DNA from 2 places in the Rhodococcus sp. NPDC076796 genome. Region 2 is predicted to be linked to the other one. Evidence: predicted binding sites of a transcription regulator. Region 2 holds the regulator's gene; the other holds the start of a gene.
What was found. Region 2 encodes LexA, which represses DNA repair genes until DNA is damaged. Its sites were predicted from a motif close to CGAACANNTGTTCG; they were not measured.

Region 1: the regulator LexA is predicted to act here: its motif matches at 3,211-3,224, upstream of AB0366_RS20265 (error-prone DNA polymerase).

The regions. Positions count from the first base shown of each region.
Region 1 covers NZ_JBFBMS010000007.1:51,035-63,134, forward strand. Annotated here, with positions in the region: gene AB0366_RS20265 (error-prone DNA polymerase) at 1-3,179, opposite strand, end outside; gene AB0366_RS20270 (MMPL family transporter) at 3,319-5,448, shown strand; gene AB0366_RS20275 (SDR family oxidoreductase) at 5,483-7,483, shown strand; gene AB0366_RS20280 (hypothetical protein) at 7,494-8,003, opposite strand; gene AB0366_RS20285 (alpha/beta hydrolase) at 8,015-8,773, opposite strand; gene AB0366_RS20290 (DNA polymerase Y family protein) at 8,802-10,391, opposite strand; gene AB0366_RS20295 (hypothetical protein) at 10,388-11,200, opposite strand; gene AB0366_RS20300 (serine/threonine-protein kinase) at 11,406-12,100, shown strand, end outside.
Region 2 covers NZ_JBFBMS010000003.1:309,404-321,503, reverse strand. Annotated here, with positions in the region: gene AB0366_RS11695 (hypothetical protein) at 1-253, shown strand, start outside; gene AB0366_RS11690 (HPr family phosphocarrier protein) at 263-520, opposite strand; gene AB0366_RS11685 (fructose-specific PTS transporter subunit EIIC) at 564-2,609, opposite strand; gene AB0366_RS11680 (1-phosphofructokinase family hexose kinase) at 2,619-3,629, opposite strand; gene AB0366_RS11675 (DeoR/GlpR family DNA-binding transcription regulator) at 3,626-4,393, opposite strand; gene ptsP (phosphoenolpyruvate--protein phosphotransferase) at 4,564-6,294, shown strand; gene AB0366_RS11665 (solute carrier family 23 protein) at 6,317-7,588, shown strand; gene AB0366_RS11660 (acyl-CoA dehydrogenase family protein) at 7,741-8,883, shown strand; gene lexA (transcriptional repressor LexA) at 8,960-9,643, opposite strand; gene AB0366_RS11650 (hypothetical protein) at 10,028-10,411, shown strand; gene nrdR (transcriptional regulator NrdR) at 10,526-10,990, shown strand; gene hrpA (ATP-dependent RNA helicase HrpA) at 11,003-12,100, opposite strand, start outside.

The sequences.
Region 1 (12,100 bases), on a different contig from region 2:
CCTCGAATCAGCAACGCCGGAGCCGTGATCGCCAGCTTGCGGTACTTGGCCCACAACCCGACCGAGCACACCACGTTGACCATGCCGGTCTCGTCCTCGAGGTTGATGAACGTGACGCCTCCTGCCGTTGCCGGCCGCTGGCGATGCGTCACCGCTCCGCCGACGAGCACTCGGTCTCCGTCCGGAATCTGCAGCAGCCGGTTCGCGGGAATCACGCCGAGGGAATCGAGCCGATCTCGAAAGAACTGCGTGGGATAGGAATCCGGTGACACACCGGTCGCCCAGACGTCCGCCGAGGCCAGGTCGAGATCCGACATTCCCGGTAGTGCAGGCGCTTTCGTCGACGCTCCGATGCCAGGGAGCAGGCCCGGACGCTCCCCTGCCGCTGCACCCGCAGCCCACAGTGCCTCTCGGCGAGTGATGCCGAAACACCCGAGTGCGCCTGCCGTTGCCAGCGCTTCCGCCTGTGCCACCGACAGTTCGACTCGTCCCGTCAGGTCCAGGAACGAGGTGTACGGCCCGTGTGCGTCTCGCGCGTCGACGATCTTCTGAGCCAGTGCGGTACCGATGAACTTCACATCCGCCAACCCCATGCGAATTTCGAGGCCGTCCGCCTCGAGATTCGCGTGGCCGAGACTGGCGTTCACGTCTGCACCGTGGACGAGCACCCCGTGCCGCCTGGCGTCGGCGACCAGGGATTGCGGTGAGTAGAAACCCATCGGTTGGGCGCGCAGCAAACCGGCACAGAATGCCGCCGGATGGTGCAACTTGAACCACGACGAGTAGAAGACCAGTGAGGCGAAGCTCTGCGAATGGCTCTCGGGGAAGCCGAAATTGGCGAAAGCCGACAGCTTTTCGTAGATTCGGTCCGCTGCGGCGCCGGTGATGCCGTGCAGATCGCGCATCCCGTCGTAGAACCGACCACGCAGCAGTTCCATCTTCTCCGGTGATCGCTTCGACCCCATGGCACGGCGCAGTTGATCGGCGTCGGCAGCACTGAACCCCGCGACATCGATGGCCATCTGCATCAGCTGTTCCTGGAACAGCGGCACCCCGAGAGTTCGATCGAGCGCCTTCTTGAGCGACGGATGCTCGAAGATCACCGGCTCGAGTCCGTTGCGGCGCTTGATGTACGGATGCACCGAGCCACCCTGGATCGGACCGGGACGGATCAGGGCGACCTCGACCACCAGATCGTAGAAGTTCCGCGGCTTGAGCCGCGGCAGAGTGGCCATCTGCGCGCGGGACTCGACTTGGAACACCCCCACCGAATCGGCTCGCTGGAGCATCTCGTACACCTCGGGCTCGGACAGGTCGATCGAGGCGAGTTCGATATCGATGCCCTTGTGCTCGGCGATCAGGTCCATCATGTAGTGCAGCGCCGAGAGCATGCCGAGCCCGAGCATGTCGAACTTCACCAAACCCACTGCGGCACAATCATCTTTGTCCCACTGGAGCACACTGCGGTTCTCCATCGTCGCCCATTCCACCGGGCAGACGTCGGCGATCGGCCGATCGCAGATCACCATGCCGCCGGAGTGAATGCCGAGGTGCCTCGGGAAGCCCTCGATCTGCCGCGCGAGTTCGAGAACCGACTCGGGAATACCGTCACCTTCCTGATCACCGACTCCGGACCAGCGGGTGATCTGCTTGCTCCATGCGTCCTGCTGCCCCTGCGAGAAACCGAGCGCACGGGCCATGTCTCGCACCGAGGACTTACCGCGATAGGTGATGACGTTGGCCACCTGAGCGGCATGAGTGCGGCCGTACTTGGCGTAGACGTGCTGGATCGCCTCTTCTCGACGGTCGGATTCGATGTCGATGTCGATGTCGGGTGGTCCGTCGCGTTCGGGTGCGAGGAAGCGCTCGAACAGCAGCTTGTTCGCCACCGGATCGACGTTGGTGATGCCGATCGCAAAGCAGACAGCCGAGTTGGCCGCGGAACCTCTTCCCTGACAGAGGATGTCGTGTGTCTTGCAGAAGTGGACGATGTCGTGGACCACCAGGAAGTAACCGGGGAATTCGAGCCTCTCGATGATGTCGAGCTCGTACTCGAGCTGCGAATAGGCCGCCGGGTTCGCCGACTGCGGGCCGTACCGACGAGCGGCCCCCTCGAACGTGAGTCGACGAAGATAGCTGATCTCGGTGTAACCGTCGGGCACATCGAATGGCGGCAGGCGCGGCGCGATCAACTTCAGATCGAACGAGCACTCCCGACCGAGCTCGACGGCACCGCGCACCGCGCCCGGATAGTGCTGGAACATCTCCGCCATCTCCGCCCCGGACCGTAGATGTCCGCCGCCGGTCGGTGCCAACCACCCGGCGGCGTCGTCCAAGCTGCTCCGTGCGCGCACAGCGGCCATCGCCATGGCCAATCTCCTGCTGCGCGGGCCGGCGTAGTGCGCGGCCGTGGTGGCGATCGTCGGAAGTCCGTACCGCCGAGCCAGCGTCGCGAGAGCGTCGTTGCGCTCGTCGTCGTCTGCGACGCCGTGCCGGGTGAGTTCGACGGTGACACGATCGGATCCGAACCGGTCGACGAGAGTGCGCAGCGCGGCCTCTGCCGCCTCCGGACCACCACGCGAGAGCGCCTGCCGAACATGGCCCTTTCGGCAACCGGTGAGAATTTGCCAGTGACCGCCTGCTGATTCGGTGAGTTCGTCGATGTCGTACTGCGGCTTACCTTTGACCCCGCCTGCCAGGTGTGCAGCAGCGATCCGACGCGAGAGCCGGCGATACCCCTCCTGGCCGCGAGCGAGCACCAGTAGGTGAGTGCCGTCGGGATCGGTCTCCCCGGCTCGGGATCGATGCGTGTCCAGCGAGAGTTCGGCACCGAACACGGTTCCGATACCGAGAGCTCTGGCTGCCTCGGCGAACCGCACGACCCCGTAGAAACCGTCGTGGTCGGTGATGGCGATGGACTCGAGGCCCAGGCGTACCGCCTCCTCGACCATCTCCTCGGGCTGCGAGGCACCGTCGAGAAAGCTGAACGCCGAGTGCGCATGCAATTCCGCGTACGGCGTCACCGACAGCACGGGCTTGTCGATGGTGCGTTCGTAGACGTCCCTCTTTCGCGACCAGGCCGGGCTGTCGCCGCCGTCCCCCTCGGCCACCGGCTTCGGACGTCCGGACAGGACTCGTTCCATCTCCGACCACGTGGGTGGTCCGTCGTTCCATCCCATCGAGCCCACCTCCTTCACGCCGCCGTGCCATCGAACACTTGTTCTAATGAGAACACGAGGGTCCGACACGGATCAACTAGAGTCGAATCGCCACTGACCCTTTTCACCGAATCCCCTTTCACAGAGCCGGAGCACAGACGTGACGCGTTGGGCCTCGTTCGTCGTATCGCACAAACGATGGGCACTCGCAGTTGTCGTCGCCGTCGTCGCCGTCGGCGGGATCTTCGGACTCGGCGTCTTCTCGAAACTGAGCGAGGGCGGTTACGCCGACGCAGGCAGTGAATCGTCCGAGGTCGCGCGACTGGTGCAGGGAATCGGCCAACCGACCCCCGACATCGTCGCGATCTACACCGCTCCCGAGGGCAGGACCATCGACGACATCGGGCCGCAGGTGCAGGCGACGCTCGACGAGTTCAGCAGTCGATACACCCTCGGCAACGTCAGCTCGTACTGGAGCGCAGACCCGATCAGCAAGGAATTTCTGGTCTCCAAGGACCGAACCAAGGCGCTGGCCACGGTGTCCCTCGGCGCGAACTCGGGCGTCACGTTCAACACCTTCGGCGAACTTCCGCCCCAGCTCGAAGTGCCCGGCGTCGAATCGCAGTTCGCCGGCGCGTCGGTGGTGGGAGTCTCGCTCAGCGAGACCCTCGAAAGCGACCTGATCCGCTCCGAGATCATCGCTGTCCCCATCACCCTGCTGCTGCTGATCTTCATCTTCGGCGGCGTGATCGCTGCAGCCGTTCCGGTGTTCGTCGGCATTCTGAGCGTGCTCAGCTCCCTGGCGATCCTGCGGATACTCACCGAATTCACCGAAGTCAGCTCGTTCTCCATCAACGTCGCGTCGTTGCTGGGACTGGGCCTGGCCATCGACTACGGACTGTTCATCGTCAGCAGGTTCCGCGAGGAGCTACGCGGTGGACTGACGCCGATCGACGCGACAATCCGCACCGTCGCCACCGCAGGCAAGACCGTCGTCTTCTCCGGACTGCTGCTGATCTGCGCATTCGCCGGGATGCTCGTCTTCCCGCAGGCGGTGATCCGATCTCTCGGGTTCGGGGCAATGGCCGCGGTGGCGAGTGCAGCCGTCCTGTCCCTGACCGCGGTCCCGGCCCTACTCGCAATTCTCGGCACCCGCATCAACTCCTGGACGTGGTCGCGCACCGCGTCCGATCGCAGTGATGCACGCGCACACAGGTTCTGGGGCGGCATCGTCACCCGCGTCATGAAGCATCCAGGCATCGTCGCTACCGTCATCGTCGCCGGGTTGCTGATCATTGCCACCCCGATCCTGAAGGTCTCACTCGGAGAGGTCGACTACACGGCGCTGCCGAAGGACAACCCTGCGCGCATGGCATTCGAGACTCTCGGTTCCGACTTCGAATCCACCGGCGAGGGCGCAACCGTGGTTCTGCGCGGCCTGGACGGCGTCAAGCCTCAGGGCGCACCGATTGCGGCACTGACCTCCGCTGTGGAATCCACGCCCGGCATCGCCCGAGCCGAATTCCTGGGCTCCAAGGACGATTTCGTGACGCTTCAGGCGTCGTACAGCGAACCGACCCAGGGACTGAGCGAGGCCGAATCCCAATCCGACGCAGTGGCGGCGCTGCGCTCGATCGCTCCCCCGGACGGTAGCGAGATCCTCGTGGGCGGCGGGCGAGCCAACGTCGACGACGGCAACGCTGCGATCGCGAAGTGGCTACCGGTGATGATCGCCATCATGGTCGTCTCGACGTTGGTGTTGCTGTTCCTCGCGTTCGGATCGATCGTGCTGCCCATCAAGGCGGTCCTGATGGCTGGACTGAGCCTGGCCGCGACCTTCGGCGCACTGACGTGGGTGTTCCAGGAAGGCCACGGAGCCGGCCTGCTCGGCGTCACCCCCGGACCGCTCGAGTCGACGTTCGTGGTTCTCATTCTCGCGGTCATCTTCGGCTTGTCGACCGACTACGAGGTGTTCCTGATGTCGCGCATGGTCGAGGCCCGCGCGGCTGGAGCGAGTACCGAGGAAGCGGTGATCTTCGGCGCTCAACGCACCGGACGCATCGTGACTGCGGCGGCGTTGATTCTTATCGTCGTCACCGGAGCCTTCACGATCTCGGGTCTGTCGATCATGAAATTCCTCGGCGTCGGAGTCATCTTGGCCCTGATCATCGACGCGACGATCATCCGTATGTTGCTGGTTCCGTCCTTGGTCAAACTCATGGGCGAGGCCAATTGGTGGGCACCGGCCTGGATGAAGAAAGTGCACGAAAAAGCCGGTATCGGACACTAGCCCCGGAACTTACTTAAGAGTAAGGTCGGCTCGCATGGCGAACTACATCGTAACCGGCGGTACCGGGTTTCTCGGGAAGAACGTCCTGCCCCGATTGCTCGAACGTGATGCGCTCGCTGCGATCCACGTGCTGGTGCGTCCCCAATCGGTGGCTCGCCTCGAGCGACTCGCAGAGCACCTCGACGGCGGCGACCGAATTCACCCGCTGGTCGGCGACCTCACCGAACCGGAGCTCGGACTCCGAGACGTGCCTGCCGACATCGACCACATCCTCCACCTCGGGGCCGTCTACGACCTGACCGCAGGCGACGAGCAGACCCCGACCAACGTTGCCGGAACCGCCTCGGTGATCGGCCTCGCCGAGAAGACCGGGGCCCGCCTGCACCACATCTCGTCGATCGCCGTTGCGGGTGACTATCGAGGAACGTTCTCCGAGAACGACTTCGACCTCGGTCAGAAATTTCCGACTGCCTATCACCGCACCAAGTTCGAGTCCGAGAAGTTGGTGCGCGACAGCGCTGCGGACTGGCGGGTGTATCGGCCCGCCGCGATCATCGGGCACTCGGAGACCGGTGCCATCGACAAGGTGGACGGCCCGTACTACTTCTTCCCGTTCTTCGCGGAACTTGCCAAGCTGCCGTCCGCCCTACCGATCACCGTGCCGAAGATGGGCGCTACCAACCTCGTTCCGGTCGACTACGTCGCCGACGCCATCGTCGAGCTCGTACATCGAGACACCTCTCCCGGCAGCGTGTTCCATCTGGTCAATCCGACGCCTCAGTCGATGGCAGAGGTCTATGCCGCGTTCTCGTCCGCAGCCGGATCTCGCGCGAGGATCATCGATGTACCCGGGGCGCTGGTCGCTCCTGTCGTCTCTCCCAAATCCAGGGCCGTGCGCAAACAGCGCGACGCCGCCCTCCGCGATGTCGGTGTGCCACCGGTGATGCTCGAACACCTGACTCTGCCCACCGTGTTCGAGTCGGCATCGACACAGAAAGCGTTGCAGGGCAGCTCGATCACACCGCCACCACTGCGAACGTACGCCGATCGCGTGTGGAAGCACTGGCGGGAGAACTTCGATCCCAAGCGCAACCGCCGAAACGACCCACGCGGGCCGCTGTTCGGCCGTCACATCGTCATCACCGGTGGCTCGTCCGGAATCGGCCGAGCCAGCGCCGAGGCAGCTGCCCGCAAGGGCGCAGTGGTCATTCTGCTCGCGCGCGGTCAGGACCAACTCGACGAGGTGGTCGAGCACATCCGCGAATCGGGCGGCACCGCCTATGGCTACTCGTGCGACGTCACCGACAGCGAGTCGGTGGACCAGACCGTGAAAACCGTTCTGAGCGAACACGATCACGTCGACATGCTCGTCAACAGCGCCGGTCGGTCCATCCGCCGCGCACTCTATCGATCCACCGATCGGTTGCACGACTACGAGCGCACCATGGCCGTCAACTACTTCGGGGCCATACGACTGGTGCTGGCACTGTTGCCACACATGCGCGAACGCAGCTTCGGGCACATCGTCAATATCTCCAGCGCTGCGGTCCTCGGACACCCTCCCCGTTTCTCCGCCTATGTGGCCAGCAAGGCAGCACTCGACGGCTTCACCGATGTGGCTGCCGCAGAGACACTCTCGGACGGAATCACCTACACCACCATCCACATGCCCCTGGTGGACACGCCGATGATCACCCCGACGGGCGACAAGAACGTCGGCCCGGTCTTCTCACCGGAGAAGGCTGCCGCCATCGTGATTCGCGCACTGAGCGACAAGCCGAAGCGAATCGACACTCCGTTGGGAACACTCGGACAATTCGGTGCCATGTTCGCGCCGAAGGGCAAAGACCGCACGATGCACCAGCACTACCGCAAATTCGCCGAATCCGCTGCAGCCAAAGGTGAAGCGCCGGTCACGATCGAGAACGGGAAAGTGCCCTACCGAGTCCGCCGGTACGATCCGAAAACTCCAACCGCACGCATCGGCAAAGTGATCCGACGCGTCGGCAGATTGGTCCCCGGCACCAGTTGGTGACCGGCAGAACTCAGCGCAGCAGAGCCTTTCCCCAGGCCCGCAGGAATCCCTGACTCAGGTATGTCAGAGTGCCGATGGCCAGAACCCATTTGACGGTGCTGACCACGGTGGTGGCACGGACGACGGTGTCGGTGATCTGTTCGCGGTTGTCGACCAGTATCAATCCGACGATGTTCTCGATGTAGTCGCCGGCAGCGGAGGCCACGGGCGCGACGGCCAATGCCGTCGTCACCGCAGGGCTCAGCGGGGTCTTTTCCGCCAGGCTCCTCGCTCCTGCACGTAGTGCGATGGCGTATATCGCCGGATGCACGAAGTCGGGCAGATAGTGGCTGCGGAACCGAGCGATCTCGGTCTCGTCCATGCTCGCCAGGATCTGCCGATAACGCTGAGCGGACCACGCCGTCTGCACGGCAAGCACTTTCGGGGCTGCGGGGCCGAGCAGTCGGGCAATGTTGGCCTGGGATACGAAAAACAGTGCCGACCATCCCAACATTTTGCGATCGAGCGCACCGAGTGTCATGCCTGCAGACCCTAGTGCGTCAGGAACGGGAGAACGGCGGCCTCGAACGCCGAGTATCCGTCGCGATGGATGCTGTGTCCGGTACGAAACGCCTCGACGCGGCAGGTCGGAATCTCGGCGACCATCGCGTCGAGCCGAATCGGATCGACCATGCCGCCGGGACCGCCTCGAAGCACCAGCGTCGGAGCAGTGATGTCGGCCAACGACTCCCACCACTGCGGATTCGGCCGACGGAACTGTTCGAGAGCAGTGGTGGTCATCGAGCGATCGAAGGCGAGTACCGCGCGGGGATGCAGAACGACGCTGGTCGCTGCGTGCCAGAGTTCGGTGACCGACGGCATCTTGCCGGTCAGTGTCGGCGGAGCGTCCCCCGGCCGAATCGGTATCGGGAGCTCTTCGAGGACCAGACGGCGGACGAGCTGCGGGCGACGCTGAGCGACGAGTGAGACCGCGTATCCGCCGAGGGAATGGCCGACGAGATCGACTTCGTTCAGCCCGAGATGGTCGATCAACGCCAGCAGGTCTGCGCCGAAGGAATCGAACTCGTACGTGGACGTGTGCGCACTCTTGCCGTGTCCGCGCAGATCGACGGTGATCACCCGGCTGCCCTGCGCGGTGAGTGCACGGGTGAACCGATCCCAGGTTGTGCTGTCGCCGCCCATGCCGTGCACCAGCATCACCGGTGCCGAATTCGAGTTCGCCTGCCCCCGCGGGGTGAACGAGCGATACGCGATATCGACGCCATCGAGGTCGACCGTCTCCGACATCATCTGCATTCCCTCGAATGTAGCGGTGCCGCTATTCGTAGATTCCTTCCACCCGCCATCGACCCTCGTCGAACACCAGCAGCAGGGCCCTTTCGTCGTCGAGCACCACCTGAGCTCGCGCCGTCGGACCCGTCGACCCGTGGCCACTGTCCCACCATCGCTCGTCCACCGGCCACGGTCCGGCCAGACCCGTCAACTGCCATTCCTTGGTCCCCCAGCGCAATCGCGACGGCGGCGTATCGAACACACCACGATCGGTGACGCCGATTCCGGTTCCCGCCCGATTCATCAGCGTCACCGTCGGACGGGTCTCGATCACTGCCGCCGGAGCAGGCTCCGGTAGCCGTCCCGGCCAGGGATCCGACGGATCGGACATCGGCACCAGTTCGTCGCCGAGCGGACGCAGCGTGATCCGCTCTGCCGGCCCGCGGCCACCGCTGAGCACACCACCGAGCACCGATTCGCCGCCGAGCAGACCCTGCACGCGCACCAACGCCCGACGCGCCCTCTCGTCCTCGTCCCCGACGCTGCCCCACAACCCCAGCTGCAGCTCACCGGCCGCCACCACTTCGATCGGTTCGAGCCGCAGCACGGTGATCGCGGACGTCGGCTTGTTCTCGCTGCGCCCGGTGATCCAGCCGTCGAGTTGCCACCGCACGCGGTCGGCTGTTCCCTCCGGCGTCAACGGCTCGGCGCACCGCCAGATCCGCGACAGATTCTCGCCGTTACCGGTACTGGCATGCACCAGCAGACGAGTGCACGCAACGGCAGCGGCAGCGAGCTTGGTGTGCAACTGCTCGGCCAACCCGCGCCCGGCGAACGCAGCTGCGTCGACCCGATCGATCGGCGGATCGCACTGGTACTCCACATCCAGGTCCGGCGGTAGGGCTCTGGCCGACGGCGGACGTTCGGGCTCACCTCGAGCACTGCGATGCGCCAACACGGCATCGGTACCGAAGCGCGACGCCACATCCCCAGGAGACAGTGCCGCGAAGTCACCAATAGTTCGTAAACCCAAGCGCCGCAACAGATCCACCAGCTCGCCCCGATCGGCAGCCGACATGCTCGGTTCCGCCGAGAGTTCTGCCACCGGCAACGGCGCGAGAAAGCCTGCACCCCCGCCGCGCGGCACCACCTGCGCATACCGCGCGGCGACGACCGCGGTTGACAGCTCGTCGGCGATACCGATCTGACATTCCACACCGGCAGCCGACGCTTCGTCGATCAACCGTTCCGCAGCCCGATGCTCGGTACCGAAATACCGTCCGACGCCGCGGGCAGAGAGAACCAGCAGGCCCGGCCTGAGCACTTCCACCCCCGGCGCGATGGCGGCGACGGCCGAGACCACGGGCTCGAACAGTCGCGCATCACGATCGGTATCGGCAAGAGCGACATGCACATCCGGGCACCGCGCCTGCGCTTCCCGACGGCGCAGGCCGCGCTTGATACCCGAGGCCCGTGCCGTCGCCGAGCAGGCAACGACCCGATTGGCCGAGGTGACGACCACCGGATGCGTCGCAGGCAGATCGGCCTGAGCCGCTGCTGCAACAGCGGGCCAATCGGGGCACCACAGTGCAAGAACACGGCTGGCGAGAACACGGCTGGAACGGTCGATGCTCATGTCGAGACCGCGATCGACAATGGATTCTGCTCGCGCTCCTCGGCATGCCACTCGATGCGGCCGTTCTCCGAACGCAGGTCGAGTCGAACGGTGCGGGGCCGCATCGCCTTGCCGCGAGCGCACACCGACAATCGGACGCCGCGCAGTCGGCCGCGGCCCAGTTCCCGGCCCGTGCCGAGGCCGTCGTATCCGTGCACCGACGCGTCCAGTCGTAGCTCTGCCCCGTCCCAGTGCCCATCGGTCACCAGCAGCGTCGACCCCTTGCTCCGCGCCCTGGCCACCACGGCCCTGGCCCGGGTGGGCGATACCGACAGACCGCCGAGACCGAGTACCACGAGGTCGACACCGTCGAGCAGAATGGCCGCCACTTCCACCGGGTCGGGACCGGGATCGGGAATCAGAGCCAACTTGCTCAATTGTGCGCCCATCTCCACCGCGGCCAGAATCCCGAAACGGGGCTGCCCGATGACGGCGACATGCCCACCGGCACCGGTCACCGCAGCCACCAACCCGATCAGGAGCGAGCCGGCACCGGACACCGAGGCCACCGTTCCACGCACCAGGCCGCCGTGCGGCAGCACGTCGATCAGCGCAGACGGCACCGGAAGAACGGGTCGTTGACGGGTTGGACGCTGCGTCGACGGTTCCGGGTGCATGGGCTCGACGGGGTCCGAATTCTCGATGCGCACCGACGCCGTTTCGCCCCGGGAAGGTACGGCAGCCATCCGGCTACGCAGCAACGCCACGCGCTCCGGCAGCGACAACCCGTCGAGCACATCCGGCGTGACGGAAGCTCCCGATACAGTCATGTCACTCCCCTTCGCGGCGTAGAAAATCGACCCGAAACTTCGGTGTTCGACGAACGCGGGAAGTGGCGTATTCGAACACAATTTCGATCTGCACTCAGTAAAGCCGCTCGGACGGCAACTCGTCAAGGTGATGCCGAAGCCCCTGGTAGATGCCTCCGTTCCGCGGCTGCAGGCACGTCCCGCCATCGTCAACTAACCTGTGGACGTGACGGATCAGCAGCGTGTTCGACGGGGCGTCGGGCCCGACTACCTCCTGGCAGGCAGATACCGCCTGGCCGGCAAACTCGGCGGTGGAGGCATGGGCGCGGTATGGCTCGCCACCGACACGCTTCTGCACCGTCAGGTGGCCGTCAAACAGGTCACGTCCACCACTCGGTTGACTCCACAGCAGGCCGTGGAAGTACGCAACCGGGCCATGCGAGAAGGTCGCATCGCTGCCCGGCTCTCCAGCCCCCACGCCATCGCGATGCACGACGTCGCTCTCGTCGACGGTGAGCCGTGGTTGGTCATGGAATACCTGTCCTCGCGCAGTCTCGCGCAGGCACTCGGCACCACCGATTCGCTACCACCGTTCGAGGTCGCTCAGATCGGCGCACAGATCGCCGACGCCCTGACCGAGGCGCACGAGGCCGGGATCGTGCACCGAGACATCAAGCCGGGCAACATTCTGATCGCCGATCGCGGCAAGGATCTGGGCATCGTCAAGATCAGCGACTTCGGTATCTCCCGAGCCAAGGGAGACGTCGAAGCAGCCGACGACAGCGTGATCACCGGAACCCCGGCATATTTCGCACCCGAGGTCGCGCGCGGACAGGATCCCACCGCAGCCAGCGACGTGTTCTCCCTCGGCGCAACGCTGTACACGGCCATCGAAGGAAAACCACCGTTCGACATCGACCA
Region 2 (12,100 bases):
GGCAGGATTCGGACCCGCCGAGGCCACTCTTCCGCCCATTCTGAGGATCCCCGACGCGGTAGCGCTCGACACGTCCACGCCCGAACCTGCTGCTGTGGAGCCGGTATCGCCGACCGTCGTTCCCGACCAGCCTGCGCAGACGCCGACAGCGACGGACTCGGAATGGACATTCCGAGCGGCCGTCGCTGCCGGTGTGGTGCTGATCGCCGGAGCGGTGGGATTCACCGTCCGGCGATCGATGCGTTCTCGCTAGAAGCTGGACCTATGCGTCCAAGTCTGCTTCGACGAGTGCGACCACTTTGTCGTGTGCTGCCTGGTCGTCGCTGGTGACGGTGACTTCGGTGCCCTTGGTGGCCCCGAGCGTCATGATCATCAGGGCCGAACCTGCGTCTACGGGCTCCGAGTCGGCCACTGCGAGGGTGACGTCCACGCCGGCTTCGGCGACGGCGTCGGCGATCAGTGCTGCGGGTCGAGCGTGCAGACCGATCGAGGATCCGACGGCGACTGTGGTGCTGGGCATGTGGTGCTCCTTCGTAGTGGGGTTGTTGCGATCGTAGCGAGTGTCAGACGGTGGCGAGTGCGGGATCGAGTTCGGCGTCCGACGGGGCGTTCTTGCTCTTGACGAACTGCTTGGCGGAGACGACCAGGAACGCGGAGACGATGGTGCCCGCCGCCAGCGAGAGGATGAACCACAGGATGTTGCCGATCGCGAAGAACACGAAGATGCCGCCGTGCGGTGCGCTGAGGGTGACGTCGAACGCCATGATCATCGCGCCGGTCACTGCGCCGCCTGCCATCATCGAGGGGATGACGCGGAACGGATCGGCCGCTGCGAACGGGATTGCGCCCTCGGAGATGAATGCAGCTCCCAGGAACCATGCAGCCTTGCCGTTCTCGCGCTCGGCTTCGGTGAACAGGCGTGCGCGAACGGTCGAGGCGAGTGCCATGGCCAGGGGCGGCACCATTCCTGCGGCCATGACCGCTGCCATGATGCGAAGCGAGGCGGTATCGGTGACCGACAGGCCTGCGGTGGCGAATGCGTAGGCAGCCTTGTTGACCGGTCCACCGAGGTCGAAGCACATCATCAGGCCGAGAATGATGCCGAGGATGATGACCGAGGAACCGCTGAGGCCGTTGAGCCAGTCCGTGAGTCCACTGGTGATCGCGGCGAGTGGCTTGCCGAGCAGCAGGAACATGATCGCGCCGACGATGAGGGTGGCGAACAGCGGAATGATGACGACGGGCATGAGGCCGCGCAGAACCGTGGGGATCTTCCACTTGCTGATCCACAGTGCGACGAAGCCGGCGATCAGACCACCGACGAGACCGCCGATGAAGCCTGCACCCACCAGAACGGCCACCGCGCCTGCGGTGAATCCTGGTGCCAGACCTGGCCTGTCGGCAATGGCGTAGGAAATGTAGCCGGCCAGCGCGGGCACCAGGAAGCTGAAGGACAGCGCGCCGATCTGGAAGAGCACGGCACCGAGGTAGGCGGCGATTCCGCCTTCGGGCAGCGAGGTGATGGAGTTGTTGACGACGATACCCTCGGCGACATCCTTGATTTCGTATCCGCCGAGCAGGAAGCCCAGGGCGATCAGCAGACCACCGGCAGCGACGAACGGGATCATGTAGCTGACGCCGGTGAGCAGGATCTGGCGGATGCGGGTGCCCCAGCCGAGTTCGCCTGCGGACTCGTTCGAGCCGGCCGCCACTGCGGTACCGCCGACGCGAGCGGCGTCCGGATTCAGCGCAGCGCGCAGGGCTTCGGTGAGCATGACATCGGGCTCGTTGATGGCGCGCTTGACGCCGGAGGAGATGACGGGCTTGCCGGCGAAACGCTCGCGGCCCTTGACGCCCACATCGGTGGCGAAGATGACTGCCTCGGCTCCGGCGATGATCGAGGGGTCCAACGGCGTGCTGCCGCTCGAGCCCTGGGTCTCGACATGAACCGTGACTCCGGCACGCTCACCCGCTGCGACGAGTGAATCGGCAGCCATGTAGGTGTGCGCAATTCCGGTGGGGCAGGCGGTGACCGCGACGATGTGCTTGGGGGCAGTGGCCTCGGCCGGGACAGCGGCCGCGCTGTGCTTGGCGGTCGACACGGGAGCTGCCGCAGGGGTCGTCGAAGCCGGCTTCGCCGCCGGGTTGATGACACCGTCGACGAGGGTGACGATCTCGGCAGCCGAGGACGCGTTGCGCAGCGAGGTGACGAACTCCGGCTTGACCAGTGCGCGCGCCAGGCTCGAGAGCAACTTCATGTGCGCCGAACCGGCACCGGCCGGCGCTGCGATGAGGAAGACGAGGTCGGCCGGGCCGTCGGGGGCACCGAAATCGACCTTGGGGTTCAGCCGGGCGAATCCGAGCGAGGCGGAGGTGACCGCTTCGGAGCGGCAGTGCGGGATGGCGATGCCGCCGGGCAGGCCGGTTGCCGACTGCGCTTCGCGGGCCAGAGCGGCGTCGCGCAGGGCATCGGTCTCGGTTGCGCGACCCGCGGAAGCCAGAACGCCTGCGAGGCGTTCGATGACGGCTTCCTTGGATTCGCCGAGATCGGCGTCGAGGAGGATCAGATCCTCGGCGATGATCTGCTGATCTTCGGTGGGGGTGGACATTGCGGGCTCCTAGAGACGGTTCGAAGAAGGGGAGAGCGTGGACGGGCTGACGGAGGTGGGGATGTCGAGCGCACGGACCGTCACCGAATTCGGGTGGGTCTGCTCGGGCAGTGGAAGCGTGGTGCCTGGAAGCGCGGTTGCTGCCGTTCCGTAGGCGACGGCGCGGCGAAGTTTGTCTGCGTCGGAACAGTTCTCGGCATCGGCGAGGATGTAGCCGGCGAGCGAGGAATCGCCTGCGCCGACCGTGCTGACCGCGGTGATCGGGGGCGGGCTGGCGTACCAGGAACCGTCCTCGGTGACCAGTACGGCTCCGGCACTGCCGAGAGTGGCCAGTACCGCGCCGACGCCTCGGCCGAGAAGGATCGTGCTGGCTGCGATCGCGGCCGTCGGATCACCCTGCGCCGCTGCGCTTTCCAGCTCTTCGGAATCGTACCCGGTGAGTTGGGCGAGTTCCTCGGAATTGGGTTTGATCAGATCGGGTGCCGACGCCGGGAACGCCGCCGCGAGTGCGAGCAGTGGCTCGTCGGAGGTGTCCACCGCAACTTTCGCCGACGTGGCACGCAGCGCAGTGACGAGCTCGGCATACCAGTCGACGGGGAGGCCCGGCGGAAGCGAACCGGAGAGAACCACCCATTCGGCATCGACTGCGAGAGAGAGGATCCGCTCCCGCAGCTCCGCGCGGGTCCGCTCCGACACCGTGGCACCGGGCTCGTTGATCTTGGTGGTGGTGCCACCGACCTCGCTCACCGTGATGTTGGTCCGTGCAGGACCCGACGTCGGAACCGCGGAATACCGCACTCCCTTCGCGGCCATCGCGTCGAGCAGGGGGTCTCCGGTGTTGGCCGGGAGCACCGCAAGCGCCTCGACTCCCGATCCGCCGAGTACGCGAGCGACGTTGACGCCCTTGCCTCCTGGGTCGGTGGACGACGTCGATGCCCGGTGTACGCCACCGCGGACGAGCGGCGTGTCGAGTGTGACCGTCCGGTCCATGCTCGGGTTGGCCGTGAGTGTGACCATCATGCGATCACCACCTCGATTCCTTTGTCGCTGAGTTTCTTACGGTCGTTGGTCGAGATGTCGCTGTCGGTGACGATGACATCGATGGAGCCCACTCGGGCGAAGCTGACCAGGTGCTCGCGGCCGATCTTCGACGAATCCGCCAGCACCACAACGTGGTTCGCCGCCTCGACCATGGCACGCTTGACTGCTGCCTCGTCGCTGTCGGGAGTGGACAGTCCGTGCCCGACGCTGATGGCGTTGGTGCCGATGAACGCGACGTCCACACGGAGCCATTCGAGGGCGCTCAGCGCTTCGTCGCCGACAGCCGCCTGAGTGGTCCCACGTACCCGACCGCCGAGCAGTCGAAGGCTGACACTCGGCATCGTCGCGGCGCGAGCGGCGATCGGGACCGAGTTGGTCACCAACGTCAGCTCACGATCGTGGGGAAGCAAACCGGCGAGTCGGCCCGTTGTGGTGCCGGCATCGAACACGGCGCTGCCCCCGACCGGCGGCAGGAAGGACAGGGCGGCGGCCGCGATCGCGTCCTTCTGATCGGCGCGGGTGAATTCGCGTTCCGAGACGCCCGGTTCGAGTGTGGTCAGCGCCGATGCGGGTACTGCTCCACCATGGACGCGGCGCACGACGCCCATTCGATCGAGGGTGGCGAGGTCGCGTCGCACAGTTTCTGTGGTGACGCCGTAGGTGGCAGAGAGATCGTTGACGGAGACGCGTCCCTGGGTGCTGATCAGTTCGGCTATGGAGTGCTGTCGTTCTTCTGCGTACACCTGCGTCTCCTTCCATGTTGATGTTGCTTTATGTTGTTTTACGCCCGTGTGTGTTGACATGTCAAGGGTTTGGAGTAATCTCGGTCACAACACATACGAGTGATGGCCCCCACCACAGCTCGCCGGACAGTACGAAGACCTTTGTTCACGCAGGATCCGAGGAGGACCACATGACGGGATCGGTTAGCACCGTTTCGACCGGACACAGCGACACGACAGTCGATGCAGCCGGAACCGGAGCAGCGCAGACCACGCTGCACGGCACGCCTGTCGTGCCCGGCGTCGGATACGGCCGAGTGATCCGCCCCGGTGCCCGTCCCGCCATCCCAGCCGACACCGGCGAGGTGGCCGAGGCGGATCGAGGTGCCGAGAAGGACGTCTTCGACGCCGCAGCGAACGCCGTCGCCGCTCGCCTGCGTGGTCGCGCGGAGCTGGCGACCGGAGCTGCCTCGGAAGTCCTGTCGGCCAACGCCGCGATGGCAACGGACCGCGGTTGGCTCGGAGCCGCGCGCGCCTCGATCGCGAAGGGCAGTTCGGCGGTCACCGCCACTGCCGCGGCCACCGAGAAGTTTGCCGCGATGTTCACCCAGCTCGGCGGGCTGATGGCCGAGCGCGTGACCGATCTGCGCGACATCCGCGACCGAGTCATCGCCGAGATCCTCGGCGTGCCGGAGCCCGGTGTCCCGGTTCCGGACGAACCGTCGGTGCTGTTCGCCGACGACCTGGCACCCGCCGACACCGCAGGCCTCGACCCTGCGCTGATCGTGGGTCTGGCCACCTCGCTGGGCGGTCCGACCAGTCACACCGCGATCATCGCGCGCCAGCTGGGCATTCCCTGCATCGTTGCCGTGGCCGGCCTCGACGACATCGCCGCGGGTACGAACGCATCGGTCGACGGCACCAGCGGCCGCATCGAACTCGAGCCCGACGCCGAGTCGGCCCGCGCCGCCGTCGTCTCTGCCCGCGACGAGCTGGACCGGGTGTCCCAGTGGGTCGGCCCCGGTACCACCGCCGACGGCCACGCGGTCGACATTCTCGCCAACGTCCAGGACGGTGCCGGTGCCCGCGCAGCACGGTCCAGCGCAGCGGACGGCGTCGGACTGTTTCGGACCGAACTGTGCTTTCTCGACCGCGACTCCGAACCCACCGTCGACGAGCAGGCCGAAATCTACGCCCAGGTACTCGACGCGTTCGCGGGCAAGAAGGTCGTCGTGCGAACTCTCGACGCAGGCTCGGACAAGCCACTTCGGTTCGCCACGCATCCCGACGAGGCCAACCCGGCACTGGGCATCCGCGGCATCCGCATCGCCGAAGCCGACCGCGGGATTCTGTACCGCCAGCTCGACGGCATCGCAGCGGCCGCCAAGGCGACCGACTCCTCCCCGTGGGTGATGGCTCCGATGATCGCGACCGCGCTGGAGGCGAAGGATTTCGCCGCCGACGTGCGCGAGCGCGGACTCACCCCCGGCGTCATGATCGAGATCCCCGCCGCCGCGCTGCTCGCCGAACACATCCTCGAGCACGTCGACTTCCTGTCGATCGGCACCAACGACCTGGCTCAGTACACGATGGCCGCCGACCGTATGTCCGCTCAGCTCGCCGGCCTGACCGATCCGTGGCAGCCGGCCGTGCTGGCACTCGTGGCGCACACCGCGGCCGCGGGAGCCAAGGCGGGCAAACCCGTTGGCGTCTGCGGTGAGGCCGCTGCTGATCCGCTGCTGGCCTGCGTGTTGGTCGGACTCGGCATTACCTCGCTGTCGGCGGCATCGGCTGCCGTCGCGCACGTGGGGTCGAAGCTGGCGACGGTCACGCTCGATCAGTGCAAGGAAGCGGCCGCCGCAGCCCTCGAGACGGACAGCACCGCCGCTGCCCGCGAGGCAGTGAGTGCGATCCTCGGCTGATCCAATAGTGTTGCCTTCCATCATGAGAACTCTGGGTTGGACGCTGCACGGAAACGGAAAGACCGTCGAAGCCGGGGCGGTGGTCTCGCCCGACGAACGATTGACGTGGCCACGCACCATCGGTATCGGAATGCAGCACGTCGTCGCGATGTTCGGTGCAACACTGCTGGTTCCGACGATCACCGGATTTCCGGTCTCGACGACGCTGCTGTTCTCGGGCATAGGAACGGCGCTGTTCCTCGTCATCACCCGAGGGCGTGTTCCCAGCTATCTGGGTTCCTCCTTCGCTTTCCTGGCCCCGCTCGGTGCCACCCAAGCGAACGGACCCGCCGCCCAACTCGGAGCGGTCCTGTGTGTCGGCGTCGTACTGGCAGCCGTCGGCCTCGTGGTGAAGTTCGCGGGCCAACGGGTACTCGACGCGGCCATGCCGCCCGTCGTGACCGGTGCCGTCGTCGTGCTGATCGGGCTGAACCTGGCACCGGCCGCCACCACGTCGTTCGAGGCACAGCCGCTGATCGCAGCCGTCACCCTGATCGCGATTCTGCTGGCGACGGCGCTCGGACCCGGCTTGATCGGGCGACTCGGAATTCTGCTCGGTGTCGTCGTGGGTTGGGTGTTCGCCGCCGTCACCGGGGGAATCGCGCAACCGCGTCTCGACGCACTGAGCGCGGCGAGCTGGATCGGTCTACCCGAGTTTCGCGGTCCGTCCTTCGAGCTGTCGGTGATCCTCGTGGCGCTGCCGGTGGTGATCGTCCTCGTCGCCGAGAACGTGGGGCACGTCAAAGCCGTCGCCGCGATGACCGGCAAGAACCTCGACGACGTGGCCGGTGACGCATTGATCGCCGACGGGCTGGCGACCACACTCGCCGGAGCCGGCGGCGGTTCGGGCACCACCACCTACGCAGAGAACATCGGCGTCATGGCCGCCACTCGCGTCTACTCGACCGCGGCGTACTGGGTCGCATCGATCACCGCGATGCTGCTCGCGTTCTCGCCCAAGTTCGGTGCACTGATCTTCACCGCGCCCGACGGGGTCATCGGCGGCGCAACCCTGGTTCTCTACGGCCTCATCGGGCTGCTCGGCGTACGCATCTGGACCGACGCGAAGGTCGACTTCACCGATCCGGTCAATCTCATGGTCGTCGCTGCGGCGCTCGTCGCCGGAATCGGCGACCTGACACTGTCCGTCGGATCGGTCGAGCTCGGCGGTATCGCCTGGGGTTCGGTGGGCATCCTTCTCGGCTACCCGATCGTCTCGGCGCTCGCGAGGAGTGCAGGCACACGAGGTCGTTAGCGAGGTCGGTCACGGATCGCGCGCGTTTTGGTCATCGACCGACCCGACACCGCGGACGTAGTGTTTCCCTGTGACGTCAGTCGTACCGGCGACCGAGATCCGTAGAGATTTCGCGTGGTCGCTGCCGGTATGCACCGAACAAGGAGACATTCGTGGAACGCACACTTTTCGAGCCCGAGCACGAGCTGTTCCGGGAGTCCTACCGGAAATTTCTCGATCAGCACGTAGCGCCGAACCACGCGAAGTGGGAAGAGCAGAACATCGTCGATCGCGGCGTCTGGGTCGAGGCCGGTAAGCAGGGCTTCCTCGGAACGGCAGCGCCCGAGGAGTTCGGCGGCGGCGGAGTCAAGGACTTCCGCTACAACGCCATCGTCACCGAGGAAACCACCCGCGGCGGGTACAGCGGTATCGGGTTCACCCTGCACAACGACGTCGTCGCGCCGTACCTGATCGATCTTGCGAACGACGAGCAGAAGCAGCGCTGGCTCCCCGGATTCTGCTCCGGCGAACTGATCACGGCGATCGCGATGACCGAGCCGGGCACCGGAAGCGACCTGCAGGGCATCAAGACCAAGGCCGTACGTGACGGTGACGACTGGGTGCTCAACGGCTCGAAGACGTTCATCACCAACGGAATCAATGCCGATCTGGTGATCGTCGTGGCCTGCACCGACCCCGAGAAGGGCGCACAGGGCTTCAGCCTGCTGGTCGTCGAACGCGACATGCCCGGATTCGAGCGAGGCCGCAACCTGGACAAGATCGGCATGAAGGCCCAGGACACCGCCGAACTGAGCTTCACCGACGTTCGCGTGCCCGCCGCCAACCTGCTCGGCGACGAGGGCATGGGCTTCATCTACCTGATGCAGAACTTGCCCCAGGAGCGGCTCTCCATCGCCGTCGTCGCTGCCGCGGCGATGGAATCGGCGCTGGACATGACCATTCAGTACTGCCGTGACCGCAAGGCGTTCGGAAAGTCGATCGGCAAGTTCCAGAACACGCGCTTCGTGTTGGCGGAGTTGGCCACCGAAACCACCGCCACCCGCATCATGGTGGACAAGTTCATCGAACTGCTCAACGAAGACAAGTTGACCGTCCAGGAAGCCGCGATGGCGAAGTGGTGGACCACCGAGAATCAGGTCAAACTGATCGACCGGTGTCTGCAGCTGCACGGTGGCTACGGCTACATGAAGGAATACCCGATCGCCAAGGCGTACATGGACTCCCGTGTGCAGACCATCTACGGCGGCACCACCGAGATCATGAAGGAGATCATCGGCCGCGGATTGAATCTGTGATCCGCTGATCTTCAGACATGCGAAGGGCCGCAGCACATGTGCTGCGGCCCTTCGCATGTCGATACGGTGACGATCCCTAGAGCTTGCGCATCACGGTGACGACCTTGCCGAGGATCGCGGCGTTGTTGCCCGGAATCGGCTCGAACAGCGGATTGTGCGGCAGCAGCCACACCTCGCCCTTGGACCGCTTGAACGTCTTGACGGTGGCCTCCCCGTCGATCATCGCAGCGACGATGTCGCCGTTGTCCGCCACGGACTGCTGACGAACCACCACCCAGTCGCCGTCGCAGATGGCCGCGTCGATCATCGATTCACCGACCACCTTGAGCAGGAACAGCGAACCCTGACCGACCAGCTCGCGGGGGAGCGGGAACACGTCCTCGACGGCCTCCTCGGCCAGAATCGGGCCGCCTGCAGCGATCCGGCCCAGCACCGGCACGAACGTCGGGGTCGGCAATCGATCCTGATCCTCCGATGCCTGCGATCCGTCGACCGCCGCGGCAGCCTGATCGGCCTGCACCTCGTCGAGACCGCGGACATCGACGGCGCGGGGGCGGTTGGCGTCGCGCCGGAGGAAGCCCTTGCGCTCGAGGGTGCGGAGTTGGTGAGCGACGGACGAGGTCGACGTCAGACCGACCGCGTCACCGATCTCCCGAATGCTCGGTGGGTAACCGCGCTCGGTGACCGAAGCGCGAATGACCTCGAGTACCTTCCGCTGCCGCTCGGTCAGACCCGCACTGATGTCGGTGCCGACTTCCATGGCCTTGGATGTCGGTTCCGCAGCGGGCTTACCCGCTGCTTCCTTCGGTGCGGTGGCCCTGGCTCCGGTCGTCTTGGAACCGGTTGTCGTGGAACGCGTGGTCGACCTCGTCGAGGTCTCGTCCTTCATGCTGTCGGCCTCCTGCTGGTGTCCTGGATCCGGTCTGCGGGGTAGGTCTGCGCGGACTGGAGTTGATGGTGTCGACTCGTGTGGCGTGTGGTTTCTGACACGAATCTAGCGTGTATCAGCTGTTGAATCAAACATCTGTTCGACTCGTGTCGCGTTTTCTGCAGACTTTGTCGGAGGCTCGTGATAGAACTTCGAACAAGCGTCCATCGAACGCCTGATCGAATAATCGATCCAACGAGCGAAGACGAGGTTCCGATGACCATCATCACCGATCGCCCCACCGCCGCCGGTGTCCGTGCCCGATCCACTGTCGTCGAGCGTCGTCGCCGGGCGCGTCCGGTGTTGCACGGTCTCGCCACGCAACCGGGCCCGTGCCTGCCCGTCCTCGACCCGTCGTGGACCGACGTCACCGATCGCGAGGTGGCCGATCGCGAGTTCGACGCGACCTCGGCGCACTTCGCGAGCCAGCCGGTTCGGATTCGCTCGCTGATGTTGTGGATGTTGGCGGTCCTGGTCGTCGCAGGCGGACTGATCGGCATCGCGAACCTGCGGGCCGTTGCCCCCGATGCAGGCGCGCAACCGGCGGGTGTGGTCGAGGTGCACGACGGAGCTGTCGTCGAGTACACGCCCGGCAGATGACCACCGGCCCCGTCGGGTTCGAGAAGACTGAGTATCCTCGACAGACTGCCCCGATGTGCGTGCTCGTCTGTGCGTGTTTGTCGTCGGAGCATCGGCTACGACGGAGGATCCCTCATGCATTGCCCGTTCTGCAGGCATCCCGACTCACGCGTGGTCGACTCGCGTGAGATGGACGAGGGGCAAGCAATCCGGCGGCGTCGCTCCTGCCCGGAGTGCGGTCGTCGATTCACGACCGTCGAGGCCGCAGTGCTCGCAGTCGTGAAACGCAGCGGCGTCACCGAGCCGTTCAGTCGCGAGAAGGTCGTCAAGGGAGTCCGACGTGCCTGCCAGGGCAGAGATGTCGACAACGACGCGCTGAACCTGCTGGCACAGCAGGTCGAGGACGCCATCCGTGCAGCGGGATCCGCGGAGATCCCGAGCAACGAAGTGGGGTTGGCCATTCTCGGTCCGCTCCGCGATCTGGACGAAGTGGCCTACCTGCGCTTTGCTTCCGTCTATCGCTCGTTCAGCTCGGCCGAGGACTTCGAGAAAGAAATCCACGAACTGCGCAAGCACCGCGAGTCGGCAGACATCGACTGACAGTCCCGCCCGTCAGCGACTCTGGTCCGAGATCGCCTTTTCGATACGCTTCTCCGATACCGGATACGCCGTGCGAATGCCCTGGGCGAACAGTCCGACGCGCAGTTCCTCGATCATCCAGAACAGTTCCTGTACCCCGGAACTGTTCTTTCTGCTCTCCGGCAGCGAATCCAACAGTCGCCCGTACGACGCGTACACCCGATCGAGTACGTCCATCGCCGCCGCGTCCCGGCCCGCACTGCTCGGCAGCGTCGCCAACCGCTTCGTCGCAGCGGCGAGATAGCGCGGCAGGTCCGCCAATCTGCGAGAACCGAACTCGGTGACGAACCCGCGAAAGATCAAGCCGTCGAGCTGTTCCCGAACGTCGTCTGCCGGCTCACCCGAGGAGGAGTGCAGTTGCGCGGACAGTGCCAGGGCAGCAGTCAACACCGGGCGAACCAGGGCCAGCACCGCGGCGGTACGCTGCGGAACCTCCGCGTCGACGAGTGCCCTGAGCTTGTCGAAGGCCTCGGGATCGCGTACCGGCCCACCGTGCGCATCCATCGCTTCCTCGACCGCCAGAGCCCGGCATTCTTCGAGGAGCGCATCGACTCCGCCGTACGGATTCTGGCCCAGGGCAAGGCGTTCGGCGGTCGGTAGTCCGGCCAGCAATGCCTTGGTTCCCTTCGGTGCCGTCGACAGCAGCAGGGCTCGGGTTCCCGACCGCATTGCGGCCCGCGCCTCGGCGGGGGTGCTGAGGACCCGCACCGCGACGCCCGGTCCCTCGGGTACCAACGCCGGGTAGCCGGTGACCTTCTGCCCACCCACATCACGGGTGACGGTCGATTCCAACCGTCCCAGCGTGCCGGAGGTCCAGGCCAGAGACGGCGCGCGCTCCGCGTCGCCGACCGCGCTGGCCACCTGACGGCCGACCTCTCGTGACAGGATCGTCCGAAGAGCAGTCAGATCCTTGTTGCTGCCCAACACCTTTCCGGACGGGTCGACGGCCGCGAACGTCATCCTCAGGTGCTCGGGCAGTGCCGCAACATCGAAGTCCTTCGCCGTGATGTGGCACTGCGCAGCCCGCGACAGCTCACGTGCCAAGGCCGTCACCAGGGTTTCCGCGCGCGG